Regions from separate parts of the Catenulispora sp. EB89 genome, predicted to be linked through region 3. Evidence: riboswitches for the same ligand, from Rfam matches in the RefSeq annotation. Region 3 holds a riboswitch; each other region holds the start of a gene.
What was found. A riboswitch is a leader RNA that binds a small molecule or an ion and turns the genes downstream of it on or off. The one in region 3 is predicted to bind cobalamin.

Region 1: linked by a shared signal. The riboswitch ahead of ABH920_RS28955 (VWA domain-containing protein) and the one ahead of ABH920_RS25485 (HoxN/HupN/NixA family nickel/cobalt transporter) in region 3 are both predicted to bind cobalamin.
Region 2: linked by a shared signal. The riboswitch ahead of ABH920_RS37545 (ribonucleoside-diphosphate reductase subunit alpha) and the one ahead of ABH920_RS25485 (HoxN/HupN/NixA family nickel/cobalt transporter) in region 3 are both predicted to bind cobalamin.

The regions. Positions count from the first base shown of each region.
Region 1 is NZ_JBGCCU010000015.1:114,895-121,838, forward strand. Features, by position in the region: gene cobI (precorrin-2 C(20)-methyltransferase) at 1-295, opposite strand, end outside; gene ABH920_RS28945 (cobyrinate a,c-diamide synthase) at 307-1,686, opposite strand; gene cobO (cob(I)yrinic acid a,c-diamide adenosyltransferase) at 1,680-2,300, opposite strand; gene ABH920_RS28955 (VWA domain-containing protein) at 2,300-4,543, opposite strand; cobalamin riboswitch at 4,632-4,758, opposite strand; gene ABH920_RS28960 (hypothetical protein) at 4,864-5,046, shown strand; gene ABH920_RS28965 (sulfite oxidase-like oxidoreductase) at 5,086-5,733, opposite strand; gene ABH920_RS28970 (bacterioferritin-associated ferredoxin) at 5,856-6,164, shown strand; gene bfr (bacterioferritin) at 6,283-6,765, shown strand.
Region 2 is NZ_JBGCCU010000024.1:34,101-41,044, forward strand. Features, by position in the region: gene ABH920_RS37520 (TetR/AcrR family transcriptional regulator) at 1-438, opposite strand, end outside; gene ABH920_RS37525 (SDR family oxidoreductase) at 552-1,376, shown strand; gene ABH920_RS37530 (zinc-binding alcohol dehydrogenase family protein) at 1,456-2,430, shown strand; gene ABH920_RS37535 (ScbR family autoregulator-binding transcription factor) at 2,435-3,130, shown strand; gene ABH920_RS37540 (PPOX class F420-dependent oxidoreductase) at 3,189-3,578, shown strand; cobalamin riboswitch at 3,628-3,875, shown strand; gene ABH920_RS37545 (ribonucleoside-diphosphate reductase subunit alpha) at 4,128-6,419, shown strand; gene ABH920_RS37550 (ribonucleotide-diphosphate reductase subunit beta) at 6,434-6,944, shown strand, end outside.
Region 3 is NZ_JBGCCU010000012.1:230,294-237,237, reverse strand. Features, by position in the region: gene ABH920_RS25500 (heavy metal translocating P-type ATPase) at 1-1,364, opposite strand, end outside; gene ABH920_RS25495 (hypothetical protein) at 1,400-1,603, opposite strand; gene ABH920_RS25490 (DsbA family protein) at 1,745-2,581, opposite strand; cobalamin riboswitch at 2,754-2,957, shown strand; gene ABH920_RS25485 (HoxN/HupN/NixA family nickel/cobalt transporter) at 2,986-4,104, shown strand; gene ABH920_RS25480 (hypothetical protein) at 4,145-4,738, shown strand; gene ABH920_RS25475 (sigma-70 family RNA polymerase sigma factor) at 4,806-5,366, shown strand; gene ABH920_RS25470 (ABC transporter substrate-binding protein) at 5,407-6,516, shown strand; gene ABH920_RS25465 (FecCD family ABC transporter permease) at 6,710-6,944, shown strand, end outside.

The DNA.
Region 1 (6,944 bases), on a different contig from region 3:
TGCGCTCGGCACCGTCGTCGAAGGCCGCGACGACCGCGCGCGCCGCCTCGTCCCAGGCGTTCAGGCGTTCGGCGGTGCGTCCGCCGCGGTCGGACAGCGCGAACGGGACGGCGCGGATCGTGTCGCCGTCGATGTGTGCGCGAACGGTGGCCTCGGCGCGTCCCGGCCCCTCCGGACCGTCGGCGAGTATGGGCACGAACACGACATCAGCAGCCTGCAACACCCGGACGGCCTTCACCGTCACCAGATCCGGGTCGCCGGGGCCGACCCCGACACCGGTGAGCAGTCGCATCACACCACCCCGCATCACACCACCCCGCAGCTCTCGACCAGCCGCCGGGCGATCGACGGCGCGCCGGCCCAGTGCAGATGGAGGTAGGAGGCGTGGATCCGGCTGCCGGCGAAGCCTTCGGTGACAGCTCCCCCGTTGCGGCGCCAGTGCCAGGCCGGGGGCGAGCCGGCGGAGGGGCTGACGGCGGTGCGGTGGAATTCGTGCCCTGACACGCGGGTGCCGGCCGCGGCGAGCACCGACTCCGAGGCGGCCACGGCGTGCCGGTAGCCGAGGGTGAGGCGGTCGGTCATGACGGCTTCGGCGTCCACGACCCCGCACATCGGCAGACCGTCCAGGCTCTTGCCGAGATACAGCAGGCCGGCGCACTCGGCGGCGATCGCGCCGCCGAGGCGCGCGAACTCGGAGACGTTCTCGCGCAGCGCGTCGTTCGCGGCCAGTTCGGGGGCGTAGACCTCGGGGAAGCCGCCGCCGATCACCAGGCCGCCGATCCGCTCGGGCAGGGCCTCGTCGTGCAGCGGGTCGAAGGGGCAGACCTCGGCGCCGGCGGCCGCGAGCAGTTCGGCGTTCTCGGCGTAGGAGAAGGTGAATGCGGGCCCTGACGCTATCGCGATGCGCGGGCGCGGTCGGGCGCCGCGGCCCCGGCCGATCTCCTCGGCGGGGTCCCAGGCGGTGACGTCCAGCGCGGGCGCGCTGCGGGCCAGCCGGTAGACCTCGTCGAGCTGGACGCCGGCGTCGACCAGGGCGCCGAGGGCGTCGACCGCGGCCACGGACTCGGCGCGGCGTTCGGCGACGGGGACCAGGCCGAGGTGGCGCGAGGGGTTCGCGACGGCGGCGGCGCGGCGCAGCGCCCCGAGGACCGGCACGCCGAGCTCGTCCAGCGCCTCTGTCAGGATATTGCGATGATTCTCGGAGCCGACCCGGTTCAGGATCACGCCGGCGATGCGCACCTCGGGGTCGAACGCGCGGAATCCGTGCACCAGCGCGGCGACCGAGCGGCCCTGGGCGGCGGCGTCCACGACGAACAGCACCGGCGCGTCGAGCAGCTTGGCGACCTGCGCCGTGGAGGCGAGATCGCCCTCGCCGGTCGCGCCGTCGTACAGGCCCATGACGCCCTCGATCACCGCCAGGTCGGCCCCGGCCGCGCCGTGCGCGAACAGCGGCGCGACGCGCTCGGTGCCGACCATGTAGGGGTCGAGGTTGCGGCCGGTGCGGCCGGCGGCCAGACCGTGGTAGCCGGGGTCGATGTAGTCCGGGCCGACCTTGAACGGGGCCACGGTGAAGCCGCGGCCTGTCAGGGCTTTGATGATGCCGGTGGCGATCGTGGTCTTGCCGTGGCCGGAGGCCGGGGCGGCGATGACGACGCGCGGGACGGCCAGCGGTGACGAGGTCACCACTCGATGCCTTTCTGGCCCTTCTGACCGGCGTCCATGGGGTGCTTGACCTTGGTCATCTCGGTGACCAGGTCGGCGGCGTCGAGCAGCTCCGGCGCGGCGTCGCGGCCGGTGATGACGACGTGCTGGGTGCCCGGACGGTCGGCGAGGGTCTTCACCACGTCCTCGACGTCCACCCAGCCCCACTTCATCGGGTAGGTGAACTCGTCCAGGACGTACAGGCGGTAGGTCTCGGCGGCCAGGTCGGCTTTGATGCGCTCCCAGCCAGCGCGGGCGTTGTCGGCCTGCAGCTCGGGATCGGAGTGCAGGTCGCGCTGGATCCACGACCAGCCCTCGCCCATCTTGTGCCAGTCGACGACGCCGCCCTGGCCGGTGCGCGCGTGCAGCTCGCCGAGCGCCTTGAGCGCGGTCTCCTCGCCGATGCGCCACTTGGCCGACTTGACGAACTGGAAGACGCCGATCGGCCAGCCCTGGTTCCAGCCGCGCAGGGCCAGGCCGAAGGCGGCGGTGGACTTCCCCTTGCCGGGGCCGGTGTGCACGATCGTCAGCGGCCGGTTGCGGCGCTGGCGCGTGGTGAGGCCGTCGTCGGGGACGTGTTCGGGTTGGCCCTGCGGCATCAGGCGGCCCTCCGGTCGGAGCGGGGTCGGTTGCCGTGCACCGCCGCGGTGAGCGCGTCGGCGGCGAGGTCGGTGAGCGGCAGATGGTCGGCGGCGAGGTCGGCGGCCAGGCGCGCGGCCAGGCCCAGGCGGACCGGGCCGGACTCGCAGTCGACGACGACGGCGCTGCCGCCGAGGGTGGCCACGGCCTGGCGGAGGTGGGCCGCGGCGCGGCGGGTGTCGGCGAGAGGGTCGGCTCCGGCGGCACGCGAGGCTGTTGCGCGCGGCGAGGCGGTCGCGCGCGGCGCGGCGGCGGACGATGACGAGGAGATCGCCTGCGTGGCGCGGCCGTCGGTGACGACGAGGACCAGCGGCCGGCGGTTCGGGTCGCGCATGCGCTCGACGCGCAAAACGTCAGCGGCTTGCAGCAGGCCGGCGGCGAGCGGAGTGCGGCCGCCGGTCGGGAGCGAGGTGAGGCGGGCGGCGCCGGCGTCGACGGACCAGGTCGGCGGGAGGGCGACTTCGGCGTCGCGGCCTCGGAAGGTGACCAGGCCGACCTTGTCGCGGCGCTGGTAGGCGTCGAGGAGGAGGGAGAGGATCGCGCCCTTGACGGCGGCCATGCGTTGCCGGGCGGCCATCGAGCCGGAGGCGTCTACTACGAACAGGACGAGATTGCCTTCGCGGCCCTCGCGGATCGGCTCGCGCAGGTCTTCGGAGCGCAGGCGGATCGCGCCCTCGCGTCGGCCTCGGGCGACCTGCTCGGGCGCGGCGGCGCGGACGGTCGCGACGAGGTGGAGGCCGTGGGCTCCGGGACGTGCGCCGACCGTGCGGCCGCCGGTGGCGCGGGCGCGGGAGCGGCGGCCTTCGGCGCCGGTGCCGACGCCGGAGACCTGTAACAGGCGGGCTTTGAAGGGCTCGCTCGGAGTCGCCACTCCCTGCTCACCCGCGGCGGCAGAGCGCGGCCGGCGCGCGGCATCCGGAGCGGCTTCGGTCGACTCGACAGGAGAGTCCGCGCCGACCGCGTCGGGTCCGGCGGTGGCCTCGGGACCGGACTGCGGCGTGCGGGACCGCTCGGGATCGGTGTCCGGTGCGGCGGCGGCGCGCGGGTCGTTCGGCTGGTTCGGGGCGTCGGGAGTGTCGGAACCGTCGCCATCAGGGCCGCCGGGGCCAGGGCCGGGATCAGGGTCCTCATCCCCGTCCGCAGCATCATCCATGGCCTCGTCCAAGCGCTCCTCGTCCAGCCCCGGCGCGTCGAACGGATGCCGCCGTCGCCGGTGCGGCAGCGCCAGCATCGCCGCCTGGCGCACGTCCTCGGCGATGACCTCAGTCCGGCCGGCCCAGGCGGCGAGCGCCGTCGCGGCGCGTGCCGTGACCAGGTCCGCGCGCATCCCGTCGACCTCGAAGGCCGCGCAGATGCGGGTGATCCGCAGCAGTTCCGCGTCCGGCAGCGTCACCGACGGCAGCAGCGCACGCGCGGCCTCGATGCGTGCGGCCGTCTCCTTGTCCGCCTGCTCCCAGGCCGCGGCGAAGCCCTCCGGGTCGGCCTCGTACGCCAGTCGCCGACGCACGACCTCGGCGCGCTCGGCGGGGTCGCGGCTCGCGCGGACCTCGACGGTCAGGCCGAAGCGGTCGAGCAGTTGGGGCCGCAGCTCGCCTTCTTCCGGGTTCATCGTGCCGACCAGCAGGAAGCGTGCGGCGTGGGAGATCGAGACGCCTTCGCGCTCGACGTGCGCGACGCCCATGGCGGCCGCGTCGAGGAGGAGGTCGACGAGGTGGTCGTGCAGGAGGTTGACCTCGTCCACGTAGAGCAGGCCGCGGTGCGCCGCCGCCAGCAGGCCCGGTTCGTAGGCCGCGACGCCGGAGGCCAGTACCTTCTCCAGGTCCAGGGAGCCCACGAGCCGATCCTCTGTCGCGCCGACGGGCAGCTCGACGAGGCGCGCCGGGTGGGACTGCGAGGCCACGGCGCCGGCCGCGGATGCGGAGGACGCTGAGGGTGCGGAGGGTGCGGAGGAAGCGGAGGACGCGGTGTGCGGGCCGTCGGGGCAGGCGGGGTCGGGCGCGGCGGGGTCGCAGGAGAAGCGGCAGCCGGGGACCACGGCGATCTGCGGCAGCACCGCGGCCAGGGCGCGCACGATCGTCGACTTCGCGGTGCCCTTCTCGCCGCGCACGAGGACGCCGCCGACGGCCGGGGACACGGCGTTCAGCAGCAGGGCCAGCCGGAGGTCGTCAAGACCCACGACGGCGGTGAACGGGTACGGCGGCACGCCGGATCAGCTCCTCACGGGTATCCACGCCCGACAGGTCTCTTCACAAGAACACGCCGCGGGAGCGGCGTGCCGGGGGACGGTCGTAGTCTCCTGACTCTCAGATCCGCGCGCCTGCCCGGCCTTCCCAGAACGCTGACGTCCCAGTGGCTTCGCAAGCGGGAGGCGCTCCCTGATCACAGTGGCGGGACCGTTCCGGATTCGCACCGGATTCCTGCCGACCATCCCGCGTGCAGCATCCCGCAGCGATCATCGGGCGTCAAACCGCGCCCGGGCGGCGCCGGCTGGCGGAATGGCCGGTTCTATCCCTCAATGGGAGGGTGAGCGAGCGACGGCGCAGACCCCGTGTCCTGGGTGAATACGAGCTGGACGGTGGCGCGTTCGCGCTGGCGCGGGGTGAGCAACGCGACACCCCCACGTCCGCACCGCAGCAGCGGCTGCGCGCGCTCGGGCGGCCCGGGACGCTGTGGCGGGCCGTGCTGCGCCGGATCCGGACGACCTGACTCCGGGGAGAACTACACAAGGACTACAGCGGAACAGGACTACAGCGGAGGCCCGTCCCCCGGGTCCTCCTGGTAGGAGTACCGCTGTTCCTTCCACGGGTCCCCGATGTTGTGGTACCCGCGCTCCTCCCAGAACCCGCGCCGGTCCGTCGTGAGGTACTCGATCCCGCGAACCCACTTGGGGCCCTTCCACGCGTACAGGTGCGGCACGATCAGCCGCAGCGGGAAGCCGTGCTCGGGGGTGAGCGGGACGCCGGCGTAGTGCGTCGCGAACAGGACGTTCTCGCGCAGCAGATCCTCGATGCGCAGGTTCGAGCTGTAGCCGTACTCCGCCCAGACCGTGACGTGCGTCGCGTCCGGGGCCGGCGGCGCGAGCTCGAGGACGGTGCGGCCGCTGACGCCGCGCCAGGGGGCGTCCAGCATCGTGAACTTGGTGACGCAGTGGAAGTCGGCGGTCACCTCGACGGACGGCAGCGCCCCGAACTCCTCGTGGAACCAGATCGCCTGCGCGCCGTCGGCGGTGGCGCCCGTCACGCGGAAGTCCCAGGTCGCGGGCTTGAAGCGGGGCACCGGGCCGTAGTGCAGCACCGGCCACTCCCCGCGCTGCATGCGCTGGCCGGGCGGGAGCCGATCGTCGGACTGCACCGTCTCGCCTTCTGTGTCCACCCCTGATCCCGGCTGCCCCATGGGGACCATCGTCCCAGATGTGGTGCACCGCACGTACCGCGGGGACTTGGCAGGTGGCCGTTAGGTAGCTTAGGCTCCCCTAAGTCTGCCGATCCCGAACCCGCCGAGCGCCGGAGCCCCGCTTGTACGCCTGCATATGCCACGCAGTGACCACCGCCGAGGTGGACGCCGTCGTCGCGCTAGGTGCCAAGTCGGTCAAGCAGGTGCGCAAGGCGACCGGCGCGGGCTCCGCGTGCGGGACCTGCGTGAAGCGGCTGAGCTGCCTGCTCGCCGCGGCCCGGGTCGCCGACTCGGCGCCGGTGGACTCGATGCCCGAGGCCGAGCGGCTGCCGGTGCCCGCGCCGACGCGCCCGGCACGCCCCGCGCTCCCGGCCCTCCCGGTGTTCGAGCACGCGCCGGACTGCCCGGCCGCGCTGCCGGCCCTGGGCTGAACCCGCTGGTCATCCTCACGGCGGGGCACTTCGGCGAGCCCGAGGACGTCCCCATTCGGCGCAATCCGCGCACACGCCGTTACCTCCCGGATCGGCGGCTCTGGCAGTATCGGACGCCATGCAGGGTGACAAGGACATCATCGCGTTCCTCAACGAGCAGCTCACAGCCGAACTGACGGCCATCAACCAGTACTGGCTGCACTACAAGCTGCAGGACAACCGCGGCTGGAAGAAGCTCGCCGAGTACACCCGCAGCGAGTCCATCGACGAGATGAAGCACGCGGACAAGCTCGCGGAGCGCATCATCTTCCTGGAGGGACTGCCCAACTTCCAGAAGCTGTTCCCGCTGGAAATCGGCCAGACCGTCACCGAGATGTTCAACGCCGACATGAAGGTCGAGGTCGCGGCCGTGGAGCGGCTGCGCAACGGCATCAAGCTGATGCGCGAGCGTGGGGACGTCACGTCAGCGAACCTGTTCGAGGAGATCCTCGCCGACGAGGAACACCACATCGACTACCTGGAGACCCAGCTGGACCTGATCGGCCAGCTCGGGGAGCCGCTGTACATCGCGCAGCTGGTGGAGCAGCCGGACGCGTCCTGAGACGGACGGCGGGGTCGGGAGAAGCCGGCGGGACGGTTTCTCCCGGGGGAAGCGGAACGCGGTATTCGCCATGGGGTGGAAACTCCCCCGTCGTCATACCTGCGAGCGCCTACGAGGCCGTCGCTGACGGCGCGGCCGTCCGCTCGACGATCCCCGGTTCGGGTGGGACAACTTCTTTT
Region 2 (6,944 bases), on a different contig from region 3:
CTGGCGGAACTGCTCCTCGGTCCAGTCGATCAGCGCGCGCAGCACCCCGGCCGCGGTCTGGTCCAGGCCGTCCTCGCGCTTGTCGAGCTCGGTGGCCAGGGTCCCGAAGGGGCAGCCGTAGCGGGCCGCGACGTCGCGCCGCTCGACCCAGCCGGCGATCAGGGCCTTGAGCCGCGCGGCCGGATCGGGCAGCTGGTCGAGCCGCCCGGTGATGTCGGCCAGCCGGTCCCGGTGCGCGCCGAGGGCGGCCTCGACCAGCTGGTCCTTGGTCTTGAAGTAGTAGTAGACATTGCCCAGCGGGACGTCGGCCGCCTGCGCGATGTCGTTGAGCGTGGTGCGCTCCACGCCCTGGTGGTGGAACACCTCGGCGGCGGCGGACGCCAGCCGCTCGCGCTTGCCGCCCCGGGATGTGGTCTTCCCGGCTTCTGAGTCAGTCACCTAACTGAGGATAGACAACGGGGACCGTGATCGGCTAGCGTCTGAGTCAGTTAGCCAACTAACTCACAGCTTCAGCTGGTGTTTCTTGTTCGGAAATGAGATTGGGGAGAATCATGATCGTCGTGACGGGTGCCACTGGGAACGTCGGCCGGACGCTGGTACGCCAGTTGTCCGCCACCGGACACGCGGTGACCGCCGTGGCCCGCCGCGTCCAGGACTCCGACGTCCCGGCCGGCGTGCGCGCGGCCGCCGCCGACCTCGCCGAGCCGGCCGGCCTGGAGCCCGCGTTGCAGGGCGCGAAGGCGCTGTTCCTGCTGGTCGCGGGCGACGACCCGGCCGGCGTGCTGGCCCGGGCCAAGGCGGCCGGCGTCACCCGGGTGGTGCTGGTCTCCTCGCAGGGCGTCGGCACCCGACCCGGCGGCGCCTACGCCCACGCGGCCGGGTTCGAGCAGGCGGTCGCCGCCTCAGGGCTCGAATACACGATCCTGCGATCCGGCGGCCTGGACTCCAACGCGTTCGCCTGGGTCGAGCCGATCCGCGCGCAGCGCGTCGCTCCGGCGCCGTTCGCCGAGGTCGGGCTGCCGTTCGTGGACCCGGACGACGTGGCCGCGGTCGCTGCGGCGGCGCTCACGGAGGACGGCCACGACGGCGCGACGTACGTGCTCACCGGCCCGGCGCCGACCTCGCCGCGCGAGCGCGCCGCGGCCATCGCGGAGGCGATCAAGGCGCCGGTGCGGTTCGTCGAGATGACGCGCGAGGAGGCACAGGCGCAGATGGCGCAGTTCATGCCGCCGGAGGTGGTGGAGGGCACGTTGGCGATCCTCGGCGAGCCGACGGAGGAGGAGCGGGCCGTGAGCCCGGACGTCGAGCGGGTGCTGGGCCGGCCGGCGGCGCCGTTCAGCGCGTGGGCGGTGCGGAACGCCGCGGCCTTCGGCTGACGCTCGACAAGAAACCGGCCAGCCGGTATTTTTTCCCCGCGGCATCCGCCGCAGCAAGATCCTGGGAGGGGAACCCATCATGAAGGCCATCCAGTTCAGCGCGCCAGGCGGTCCGGAGAACGTCGCAGAGGTCGACATCCCCGCGCCGACCCCGGCCGCCGGCCGGCTCGCGATCGCGGTCCGCTTCGCCGGCCTGAACTTCGTCGACGTCCTGGCCCGGCGCGGCGCGCCCGGCTACGCGAGCAGCTGGCCCTTCGTGCCGGGCATGGAAGTCGGCGGCGAGGTGACCGCGCTCGGGGAGGGCGTGAACGGCTTCGCCGTCGGCGACACCGTCGTGGCGTTCACCGTCGACGGCGGCGGCCTGGCCGAGACCGTCGTCGCCGAGGCCGGCCTGGCCGCGCGGGTCCCCGCCGGCCTCGCCCTCGAAGCCGCCACCACCGTCCCGCTCACCTGGGCCACCGCCGTCGGCCTGGCCCGGGCCGGGCACGTCGCCGCGACCGACCGCGTCCTGGTCACCGGGGCCGGCGGCGGCGTCGGCGAGGCGCTCGCGGCGGTCCTGGCCCTGCGCCACCCCACGGCGCTGGTCGGCGGCACCAGCGCGCGCTCCGCCGCCACCCTCGCCGCCGCCTACCGCCCCGCGATCCGCGACGCCGAGTTCGCCGCCAACGCCCGCGAGGCCGCCGACGGCGCGCTGTTCGACGTGGTCCTGGAGTCCATCGGCGGCGACGTGTCGGCCGCGATGCCCGCGCTGCTCGCCCCCGGCGGCCGCCTGGTCAGCTACGGCGCCGCCGCCGGCCAGCCGGACCCCGCCGCCCCGAGCCTGGCGGACCTGCGCCGCAACAACTGGACCACGGCCGGCTTCAGCATCATCAACCGGGCCCGGGGCGACGCCGGCGCGGTCGGCGACCTCATCGCCGGGGTCTTCGCGCTCACCGCCGAGGGGCTGGCGATCCCGGCGCCGCGCGTCATCGGCTGGAGCGAGGCCGCCGAGGCGCACATCGCGCAGGCCGAGAACCGCAGCCCCGGCAAGACCGTCGTCGCGGTCCGGAGCTGAGCACGTGACGCCGCCGCCGGCCGACTCGCGAGGCTCGGCCGGCTCCCGGGGCTCGGCCAGCTCCCGAGCCTCGGCCGAGCCCCGGACCCCGAGCGAGCCCACGCAGGAGCGCGCCCGCCGCACCCGCCGCGCGATCCTGCTGGCCGCGTCCGAGTGCTTCGCAGAGCTCGGCTACGCGACGGCCACCACCAGCGAGATCGCGGCCCGCGCCGGCGTCACCAAGGGCGCCCTCGCCTTCCACTTCCCGGCGAAGGCCGCCATCGCGGCGGCCATCGTCGAGGAGTGCTACGAGCAGTGGCCCTCGGTGGTCACCGAGGTGACGCCGGCGCACAATCGGGTCCTCGACCTCCTCGGCGAGGTCTTCGCCCGCATCGCGGCGCAGATCCGCGAGGACCCGATCGTCCGCGCGACGGTCCGCCTGCAAGCCGAGCGCGCGCTGATCTCCGAGCCGGTCCACATGCCGTTCGTGGACTGGATCGCCACCTCGACCGACCTGTTCCGCACCGCCGCCGACCGCGGCGAGCTCCGGCCCGGAGCCGATCCCGGCGCACTGGCCCGGGCCTCGGTCGCCGGCTTCCAGGGCGTCCAGCACGTCTCGGGCATCCTGTCCGGCCACGCCGACGTCGCCGAGCGAGTCGCCGAGTGGTGGTCGGTCATGCGGGCCGGCGTCGCCGCCACTACCGACGATCACGTTTCCTGATCGCTGCCAGTCGACATCTCCCCTTGTCCGAAACCCCGTCCCCGACTGGAGTAGACCCATGTCCGTCATCCCCGCATCCCACACCGACCTGCTCGAGCGCCCCGTCTTCTGCCACCTGGCGACGATCCGCGCCGACGGCACCCCGCACGTGAACCCGATGTGGTTCCTGTGGGACGGCCAATTCCTGTCCTTCACCACCTCGACCAAGCGCGCGAAGTACAAGGAACTCAACGACCGCCCGCACGCCGCGGTCTCCATCAACGACCCCGAGGCCCCGTACCGCTACCTGGAGCTGCGCGGGACCGTGGACCGCATCGAGCCGGACCCGGAGGGTGACTTCTTCGCCGTCCTGGCCGACCGCTACGCGCTGCCGATGGACGGTCCCGTGGGCGACGCGCCGACCCGCGTGCGGATCTACCTGCGGCCGACGCACGCCACCTTCCAGTAGTCCCCTGACATACAGCATGTTGATTGGAATTTGAGCGCCGCCACAAGATATGGTGTCCGATGCAGCTGGTTCGACCACCGCCCCGCACAAGGGCGGCGGTCGAGGCAAGAGGGAACCCGGTGCGAGACCGGGACTGCCCCGCAGCGGTGAGTGGGAACGACAGCCGTCGTACACACTGGGCCGAGTGGCGCCGGAAGGCGCCGGCCTGGGAAGTGACGGCCAGTAGGTTCGCGCGGTCCTCCCCGGGCCCGCGAGCGCCCGCGAGTCCGAAGACCTGCCAGCCGTGCCGTGCCCGGACGTGGGGTACGGCTGGTCCGAGGCCGCGTGGGACGGCTGACGGCGGAGCGCGTCGCGGCTTTCGCGTGCCTCCGGTGTCTGCTCGCCAACGGTTCGGACCTCGGACCTACGACTGGCGAGGAGAAGGTTGTGACGGTCACGCTCACACATGTCGAGACCACGGACGCAGCGAGGCGCGCGGGGGCGCAGGCGCTGCCGCCGGTGACCACGACAGCGACGACAGCGACGACAGCGGCTCAGCTCGAAGCGGAGATCGCGGACAAGTCCGCGGACCTGCCCGACGTCGACGCGGCGCGCGTGGCCCGCAAGACCTTCGCCGGCCTGCCGCCGAACGCCACCGCCGACCAGATCGCCGACCTCGCCGTCCAGAGCGCGGCCGAGCTCATCGGCGAGGAGCCGCAGTACTCGAAGCTCGCCGCCCGCCTGCTGTCCGGGGTCATCGCCCGCGAAGCCGCCGGCCAGGGCGCGACCGGCTTCAGCGCGTCCATCGCCGTCGGGCATCGGGAGGGCCTGATCGGCGATGTGACGGAGGCTCTGGTGAGCTCGGCGGCCGAGCGGTTCGACGCCGCGATCGACCCCGAGGGCGACCTCCGCTTCGAGTACTTCGGCCTGCGCACCGTCTACGACCGCTACCTGCTGCGGCACCCGGTGACCCGCCGCGTGATCGAGACCCCGCAGCACTTCCTGCTGCGCGTCGCCGTCGGGCTGTCGCAGGACCCGCAGGAGGCCGTCGGCTTCTACCGCCTGATGTCCTCGCTGGCCTACCTGCCGAGCTCGCCGACGCTGTTCAACTCCGGCACCCGGCACACCCAGATGTCGTCCTGCTACCTGGTGGACTCCCCGCGCGACGAGCTGGACTCCATCTACGACCGCTACCAACAGGTCGCGCGCCTGTCGAAGTTCGCCGGCGGCATCGGCATCGGCTTCTCCCGGGTCCGCGGGCGCGGCGCCCTGATCCGCAGCACCAACGGCCGCTCCAACGGCATCGTCCCGTTCCTGCGCACGCTGGACTCCTCGGTCGCCGCGGTCAACCAGGGCGGCCGGCGCAAGGGCGCGGCGTGCGTGTACCTGGAGCCGTGGCACCCGGACGTCGAGGAGTTCCTCCAGCTGCGGGACAACACCGGCGAGGACGCGCGCCGCACGCACAACCTGAACCTGGCCAACTGGATCCCGGACGAGTTCATGCGCCGCGTCGAGGCCGACGGCCTCTGGTCCCTGATGGACCCCGACCAGGTTCCGGAGCTGCCGGACCTGTGGGGCGCGGAGTTCGACGCGGCGTACCGCGCGGCCGAGGCCGAGGGCCGCTACGTCCGGCAGGTCTCGGCGCGTGAGCTCTACGGCAAGATGATGCGCACACTGGCGCAGACCGGCAACGGCTGGATGACGTTCAAGGACGCATCGAACAAGCTCTGCAACCAGACCGGCGTCCCCGGCAACACCGTGCACCTGTCGAATCTGTGCACTGAAATCATCGAGGTCTCCTCCGACGCCGAGACCGCCGTCTGCAACCTGGGCTCGATCAACCTCGGCGCGCACCTGACCGCGTCCCGCGACGCGATCGACTGGGACCGGCTGCGCGCCACGGTCCGCACCGCCGTGGTCTTCCTGGACCGGGTCATCGACATCAACTACTACCCGAGCGAGCAGACCGCGGCGTCGAACCCGCGCTGGCGTCCGGTCGGGCTGGGCCTGATGGGGCTGCAGGACGTGTTCTTCGCGCTGCGGCTGCCCTTCGACGACGCGCGGGCGCAGGAGCTGTCGACGCGGATCTCCGAGGAGATCTACCTGACCGCGCTGGAGACCTCGGCCGGGCTGGCGGAGGAGTTCGGCGCGCACCCGGCGTTCGCGGACACCCGCGCCGCGAAGGGCGACCTGCAGCCGGACCTGTGGAACGTCGCCACCTCGCCGGAGCTGGCCGCGCGCTGGAGCAGGGTCCGCGGCCGGATCGCGGCCACCGGCCTGCGCAACTCGCTGCTGGTGGCGATCGCCCCGACCGCGACCATCGCCTCCATCGCCGGCTGCTACGAGTGCATCGAGCCGCAGGTGTCGAACCTGTTCAAGCGCGAGACGCTGTCCGGGGAGTTCCTGCAGATCAACTCGGCGCTGGTCGGCGAGCTGAAGGCGCTGGGGCTGTGGACCCCGGCGGTGCGCGAGGCGATCAAGCGGGCCGAGGGCTCGGTGCAGGGCGTCGAGGCGCTGCCGGCGGAGATCAGGGCCCTGTACCGGACGGCGTGGGAGCTGCCGCAGAAGGCGCTGATCGAGCTGGCCGCGGCCCGCGGGCCGTTCGTCGACCAGTCGCAGTCGCTGAACCTCTTCCTGGCCGCGCCGACGATCGGGAAGCTGTCGTCGATGTACATGTACGCCTGGAAGGCCGGGCTGAAGTCCACATACTACCTGCGCTCGCGGCCCGCGACGCGGATCCAGCAGGCGACGGTCGCCGCCACCGCCGCCACGGCCACCCCCGCCGACCTGCCGGTGATCGCCGACGACGACGCGATCGCCTGCTCGCTGGAGAACCCCGAAGCCTGCGAAGCCTGCCAGTAAAGGAAATCCGTCTCATGCTGCTCGACCCGGGTCTGGACCTGACCCTGCGCCCGATGCGCTACCCGCACTTCTTCGACCGCTACCGCGACGCGATCAAGAACACCTGGACCGTGGAGGAGGTGGACCTGCACAGCGATCTGACCGACCTGGACAAGCTCTCGGCGGCCGAGCGCCACCTGGTCTCCCGCCTGGTCGCGTTCTTCGCCACCGGCGACACGATCGTCGCGAACAACCTCGTGCTGAACCTGTACCAGCACGTCAACAGCCCCGAGGGCCGGCTGTACCTGTCGCGGCAGCTGTTCGAGGAGGCCGTGCACGTCCAGTTCTACCTGAACCTGCTCGACACCTACGTGCCGGACGAGGACGAGCGCACTGAGGCCTTCGCGGCGGTGGAGAACATCCCGTCGATCCGGCGCAAGGCAGAGTTCTGCTTCCGCTGGATCGACTCGCTGGGCGATCTGAAGCGGCTGGAGACCCGCGAGGACCGCCGGGCGTTCCTGCTGAACCTGATCTGCTTCGCGGCGT
Region 3 (6,944 bases):
CGCTGTTCGACGGCTGCGGCCAGCCGTAGTACCTCGGCGGCGTCGTGCCCCGGGGCCGGCGTGGTGGCGAGCAGCGTCATGCGGCCTTCGGTCAGCGTGCCGGTCTTGTCCAGGACGACGGTGTCCAGGTGCCGCAGCCGTTCCAGCACTTCGGGCCCCTTGACCAGGATGCCCAGCTGCGCGCCGCGTCCGGTGGCGGCCAGCAGCGCGGTCGGGGTGGCCAGGCCGAGCGCGCACGGGCAGGCGACGACCAGGACCGCGACGGCTGCGGTGATCGCGACCTGGGGCCGCGCTCCGGCGCCCTGCCAGAAGCCGAGGACGGTCGCGGCGATGGCCAGCACCGCCGGGACGAACACCGCGGCGACGGTGTCGGCGAGGCGCTGCGCGCGGGCTTTGCCGGTCTGGGCGTCTTCGACCAGGGCGGCGATGCGGGCCAGTCGGGTATCGGCGCCGATCGCGGTCGCGCGGACGAGGAGCGTGCCTCCGACGTTCATGGTGCCGCCGGCGACGCGGGCCCCCGGGCCGGCCTCGACGGGGACGCTCTCGCCGGTCAGCATGCTGAGGTCGAGCGCGGAGGCGCCTTCGACGACGATGCCGTCGGTGGCGACCTTCTCGCCGGGGCGGACCACGAACTCCTGGCCGGTGAGGAGTTGGTTCAGTGGGATCCAGCGCTCGTGGCCGTTGTCGCGGACGCAGACTTCTTTGACGCTCAGCTCGGCGAGGGAGCGGAGGGCTGATCCGGTCTGGCGTCGGGCTCGGCTTTCCAGATAGCGCCCGCAGAGGACGAACAAGGGCACGCCGACGGCTGCTTCCAGGTACATGTGCCCGGCACCGTCGCCGCCGCCACCAGCGCGGAGCGAGAAGCCCATGCGCATGCCGGGGTCGCCTGCGGTGCCGAAGAACAACGCGTAGACCGACCAGCCGAAGGACGCGAGGATGCCAAGGCTCACCAGGGTGTCCATGGTCGCGGTGGCGTGCCGCAGGTTGAGCAGGGCTCGGCGGTGGAAGGGCCAGGCGCCCCAGGTCACGACTGGCGCGGCGAGGAGGAAGCAGAACCATTGCCAGTTGCGGAACTGGAACGCCGGGATCATGGACAGGAGGATGACCGGCACGGCCATCGCGGCGACGCCGAGCAGGCGTTCGCGGTCGGTTGGCGGCTCGGGCTCCGACTCCGGCGGGGCGGCGGCGGAGACCAGGCACGCCGTGTATCCGGCCTGCTCGACCGCGGCGATCAGGTCCTGGACCGGGATGTGCGCCGGATGCAGGATGCGGGCCCGGCCGGTGGCCAGGTTCACGCCGGCCGAGACGCCGTCGACGCGGGCCAGGCGCCGTTCCACGCGACTGACGCATGCGGCGCAGGTCATGCCGCCGACTACGAGATCGGTGACGGTCGGGGCGCTCACCGCATGCCACCCATCCCCGGCATCCCCGGGGGTGGCTGTCGTCCGACCGGCGGCACGCCGGGAACCAGATCGGGGGCGACCGGCCCGGCCAGGTGCCCGATGCCCAGCGCCCCGGCGTACAACCCCGCCAACAGCACGACGAACGCCAGCACCCGGCCGGACCCGCTGAGCCGCCGGCCCAGCTCACGAAGCCGCCTCATGAACACCTACAAGCACTCGAAATCGTCGCGCGACCCGGGAAACGGGCACCCGTACGGTGCCGCGGACGGTGCGCTCTGAAGTGATAGTCGTAGGCGAACCCCGGCTGGTTCCCGACCCGCCGGGGGCAGTTCTCAGGACCGCTACGACAGCGCCGGCAGCCCCGCGCTCTGGAACACCTGCTTCAGCACCGCCGGGTCCGACCCGGCCAGCGACGACCCGTCCTTCGACGCCAGCCAGAAGTTGTTCGGCAGCGAGAGGGTCTTGCCGTCGAGCATCAGCGTCGGCGTCCCCTGGAGTTGCAGCGTGTTGAAGTCCGACCAGTTCTGCTGGACCAGGCCCTTGTACGTGCCGGCGTTGACGCACGTCTCGAACGCCGGCGTGTCCAGTCCCGGGACCTGCTTGGCCAGCGAGATCAGCGTCGCGGTGCTGCTGTAGCCGTCGGTGGTCTCGTCCGGCTGGTGGGCGAAGAGCACGTCGTGGTACTCGTCGAACTTCCCGGCGGCCGCGGCGCACGCGGCGGCGTTGCCGGACTGGAGCGAGCCGCTGCCGTTGTCGTGGGTGTCGATGAGGGTCACCGGGTGGAAGAGCACGCGCAGTGTTCCGTTGGCGACGTAGGCCTTGTAGACGGACGCCGATCCCGTCTCCAGCGCCTTGCAGTAGGGGCAGCGGAAGTCCTCGAAGATCGTCAGGGTGTGCGGGGCCGACGCGGGGCCGTAGGACAGGGCCGTCGCCTTGTTCGCGGGGTTCGCGTACTTGTCGGCGACCACGGAGCCGTCGGTCGGCGGGGTGTAGGCCTTCGGCTTGGCGGAGTTCGAACTCACCGCGAGCCCGACGCCGACGCAGACCCCGATCACCACCACTACCACCGCGAGTATGCCGAGCCTGCGGCGCTGCATGCTCTTGCGCTGCTGGGCCGCACGCTCGGCGGCGACCCGCACGCGTGCGGACTTCTCGTCCCGAGCTCCCTGATCGCTCATAGCCCCATCCCCACCCACGTCGAAGAATCCTGATCGGCAATGCGACAGTGCGGCCGTGCGACAGTGCGGCAATGCCCCCGGGATCTGACCACCGGAGGACGGCGGCGTCAAGCCGGAGGCGGATGTGGCGCACAAGCCAGAGGCCCCGCCTTGCCCGCCTCCGACCCGCTCGCTACGGTGACCATGCCGTGGTGCTCGGGAAGACCGGTGGAAAACCGGAGCGGCCCTCGCCACTGTGATCGGGAATGCACCGGCTCCACGCCGGCCGCGCTTGTCTGGCGCGGCGGCGGCCACTGGACGCGTGACGCGTCTGGGAAGGCGGGGCCGGGGCTTCGACCCGTCAGCCAGGAGACCGGCCACGGCACCGAACATCGACCATCCACGAGGTGCTGGAGGCGAGCCGCGTGAGCGTGCCTGCGAACCGTTCTGTCCGGGCTGTCCGGGATTCGTCCGCGGGGCCGGTGCGCTGGCTGCGGGGCGACTGGCTCCGGTTCGGCGGGTTGCTGGCGGTGATCGTGGCGATGCACGTGGCCGCGTTCGGGATCCTGGCCGGGTTGGTCGCGCCGCACCACTACACGGTCGGCAAGCAGGTCTTCGGCTTCGGGCTCGGCATCACCGCCTACACGCTCGGGATGCGCCACGCGTTCGACGCCGACCACATAGCCGCGATCGACAACACCACGCGCAAGCTGATGGCCGACGGGAAGCGGCCGGTGTCGGTCGGGTTCTGGTTCGCGCTCGGGCACTCGACCATCGTCGTCGCGCTGGCCGCCGGGATCGCCGCCGGGGCACGGCAGGCCACGAGCCTCACCGACGACAAGTCCGGCACGCGCCAGTCCCTCGGCGTGGTGTCCACGACCGCCTCCGGCACGTTCCTGTACCTGATCGGGATCCTGAACCTGGTCGCGCTGATCGGCATCTACAAGGTCTACAAGGCGATGCGCCGCGGCGAGTACGACGAGGCCGCGTTGACCGCGCAGCTGGACAAGCGCGGCTTCATGAACCGGATCCTGGGCCGGCTCACCAAGTCCATCACCCGGCCCGGCCAGATGTACCCGGTCGGCCTGCTGTTCGGCATCGGCTTCGACACCGCCACCGAAGTCCTGCTGCTCGCGCTGGCCGGCTCCAGCGCCGCCGCCGGGCTGCCCTGGTACGCGATCCTGTGCCTGCCGCTGCTGTTCACCGCGGGCATGACCCTGTTCGACACCCTCGACGGCACCTTCATGAACTTCGCCTACCACTGGGCCTTCTCCAACCCGATCCGCAAGGTCTACTACAACCTCACGATCACCGGCCTGTCGGTGGCCGTCGCCCTGGTCATCGGCAGCGTCGAGCTGATCGGCGTGGTCCACGACCAGTTCGGGTTCGCCAACCCGGTCACCGACTGGATCGCGAACCTGAACCTGAACAACGTCGGGTTCGTGATCGTCGGCGCGTTCGTGGCTGTCTGGGTGGCGGCGATCGCGTACTGGAAGATCGCGCGCGTTGAGCGGAGGTGGAACGCGGCCGGCGAGGAGGGCTAGCGGAAGCCCGGCGGCGTGCGGATGCGACGATGGCACCGTCATGAGTGTCGACTGGGGACTGCGCGCCGTGCGGTCTGCGATGTTCGCGGCCGTGTGCACGCTGCTGGCCACGGCCGCGCACTTGTCGATGTCCGGGCGGTCGGTGCCGTGGTGGGCGCTGGCCATCGCCGGTGAGGCGACTTTCGGGCTGGCCTGGCTGCTCTCTGCGAAACAGCGCGGCATCGTCCATGTCGTCGCCTTGACGATCGGTGCCCAAGCCGGGCTGCACGTCTGGTTCGAAGTCGGCCAGGTCCTGTCTCCCGCACCGGCCATGGCCGGAATGACCATGCCTGGCATGTCCTCAGACCCGGGCTTCCTCGGCTCCGACAGTTGGGGGATGCTTACCGCGCACCTCGCCGCCGCCACCGTAGTAGGCCTCTGGCTCGCGACCGGTGAACGCGCGGTCTTCCGGTTGCTGGCTTCGGCGGCGACCTTCCTTCTCCCGCCGCTGGCGCTGCTGTTCCGGGTGGTTGTTCCCGTGCCGCAGGCGCCCAGTGTGCCGGTTGTGAGCCAGAGTGCTGCGCCGCTGCGCCAGCTCCTGCTCGTCCACGTCATCATCTCCCGCGGGCCGCCGGCCGGGGTCGCCGTCCGGTAGACGGCCCTGTCCGGCGACGTGATCCCGCGTCGCCGTGTCTCTTTTTCTCCAGCAAGGACACACGGTGATGACCCCTGCGCTGAAACACCCGGTCGATCAAGCCGACGTCGACGCGCTGGCCCTGGCCGCCCGGGACGGCGACCCGGCCGCCGTCGAGCGCTTCATCCAGGCGACCAGGCCCGACGTGCGCCGCTACGTCGTGCGCCTGAGCGGCAGCCCGCAGGACGCCGACGACCTCACGCAGGACACGTACCTGCGGGTCCTGCGTGCGCTGCCGGCCTTCCAGGGCCGGTCGTCGGCGCAGACCTGGCTGCGCGCGATCGCCCGGCGCACCGTCGTCGACCGCATCCGCCGGGCCTCGGCCCGGCCGCGGCTCGCGGACACCGACGACTGGCTGGGCGCGGCCGAGCGTGCGCAGCCCGACGGGCTGCCCGGCTTCGAGGAGGGCGTGGTGCTGGCCCAGTTGGTCGCCGCGCTGCCCGAGGACCGCCGGACGGCGTTCGTGCTGACCGCGATGGTCGGCCTGCCGTACGACGAGGCCGCCCTCGTGATCGGAACCCCGATCGGGACCGTCCGGTCCCGCGTGTCCCGGGCCCGCAGCACGTTGGTCGCCTCGCTCGGGAACTGAAGCGCGGCCCGCCCCGACTACTCCTTCCGTGGAGCACAGGATGAAACTCTCGGGGCGGGCCTTCCTTGTCGGCACGGCAGCGTTCGCGCTGCTGGCGTCGCTCACCACCGCGTGTGGGAGCAGCGCGTCGTCCGGGACGGCCGCCGGAAACTCGGCAGGCATCACCGGCACGCAGCCGCCGACGACAACGCCGGCCAGGACCGCCTACCCGCTGACCATCGACAACTGCGGCCAGAAGATCACGTTCCAGAAGGCGCCGAGCCGGGTCCTGATCCTGAACGGCACATCGGTCGGCGAGGTCGAGAGCTTCATCATGCTCGGCCTGGACAAGACGATCCTGGCCGACGCCCAGCACTACGGCGTCTCCGACGACCCGGAGATGGTCGCGAAGATCGACGCACTCCCCACCGGCGGCCTGACGATGAACAAGAACTTCGACGTCCCCGCCGAACAGGTCCTCGCCGCCAGGCCGGACCTCGTCGTGTCCACCTGGGCCGGCGGCTTCGACGCCAAGAACGGCATGGCCACTCGGGGACAGCTCGCCGCGGCCGGGATCAACAGCCTGGTGAACCCGACCAACTGCGCTCAAGGCGATCCGAACGCCACCGGCGCCGAGAAGAAGGCCTTGGCGACCCAGGGCATCGACTCCTCCTTCGACTTCATGACCCTGCTCGGCCGGATCTTCGACGTCCAGCAGCGGGCCGCCGACCAGGTCACCGAGCTGCGCGACCGGATCGACGCGGTGCAGAAGTCGAACCCCGGAACGCCGCCCAAGAAGGTGCTGATCGCCTACCCCGGCATGTCGATGATGAACGCCAACGGCCTGCCCGCGATCATGACCGGCGGCATCTACGACAAGGTGATCGCCGCGGCCGGCGGCGTGAACTCCTTCGCCGGCAAGGACTCCGACACCACGCGCACCCTCAACGCCGAACAGCTCGCCGCCGCCGACGTGGACGTCCTGGTCGTCGGCGAGTTCACGCCGAGCGAGAAGCCGGACGCGGAGGCGGCGAAGCTGTTCGCCGCGTATCCGCAGTGGAACGCCTCGAAGACCAGGACCTACGCCGTGGCGTCCGACGGCGTGTATCTGGGTCCGATGAACGCGTGGGCTGTGGAGAAGATCTCGAAGGTGATCCGGGGCCGTGGCTGAGACGGCTGCTGAGGCGGTGGCTGAGGCTGCGGCTGAGACGGTGGCTGAGGCCGCAGCCGGGACCACGACTGAGGGCGCCGAAGCCGTGACCCCGGCGCATGGCCTCGCACTTCGCCCCGCACGTCGCCTGGCGCGGCGCCCCACGCGGCGACGGCGCGGCCCGCACCTGCTGTCCGGAATCCCGTTCGGAGTCCTGCTCGCGGCGTTGGCCGTGGCCCTCGTCGGCGCCGCCGCGATCGGGATCTCGCTCGGATCGGTGAACGAGCCGCTCGGCGCCGTCTGGCGCGTGGTCGGGGCGCACCTCTTCCACACCGGGACCACCGATCCGCTGCGGGACCAGATCGTGTGGCAGATCCGGGTGCCGCGGGTGCTGTTGGCGGCGGTGGCCGGCGCGGGGCTTTCGGTGGCGGGCGTCGCCTTTCAGGCCC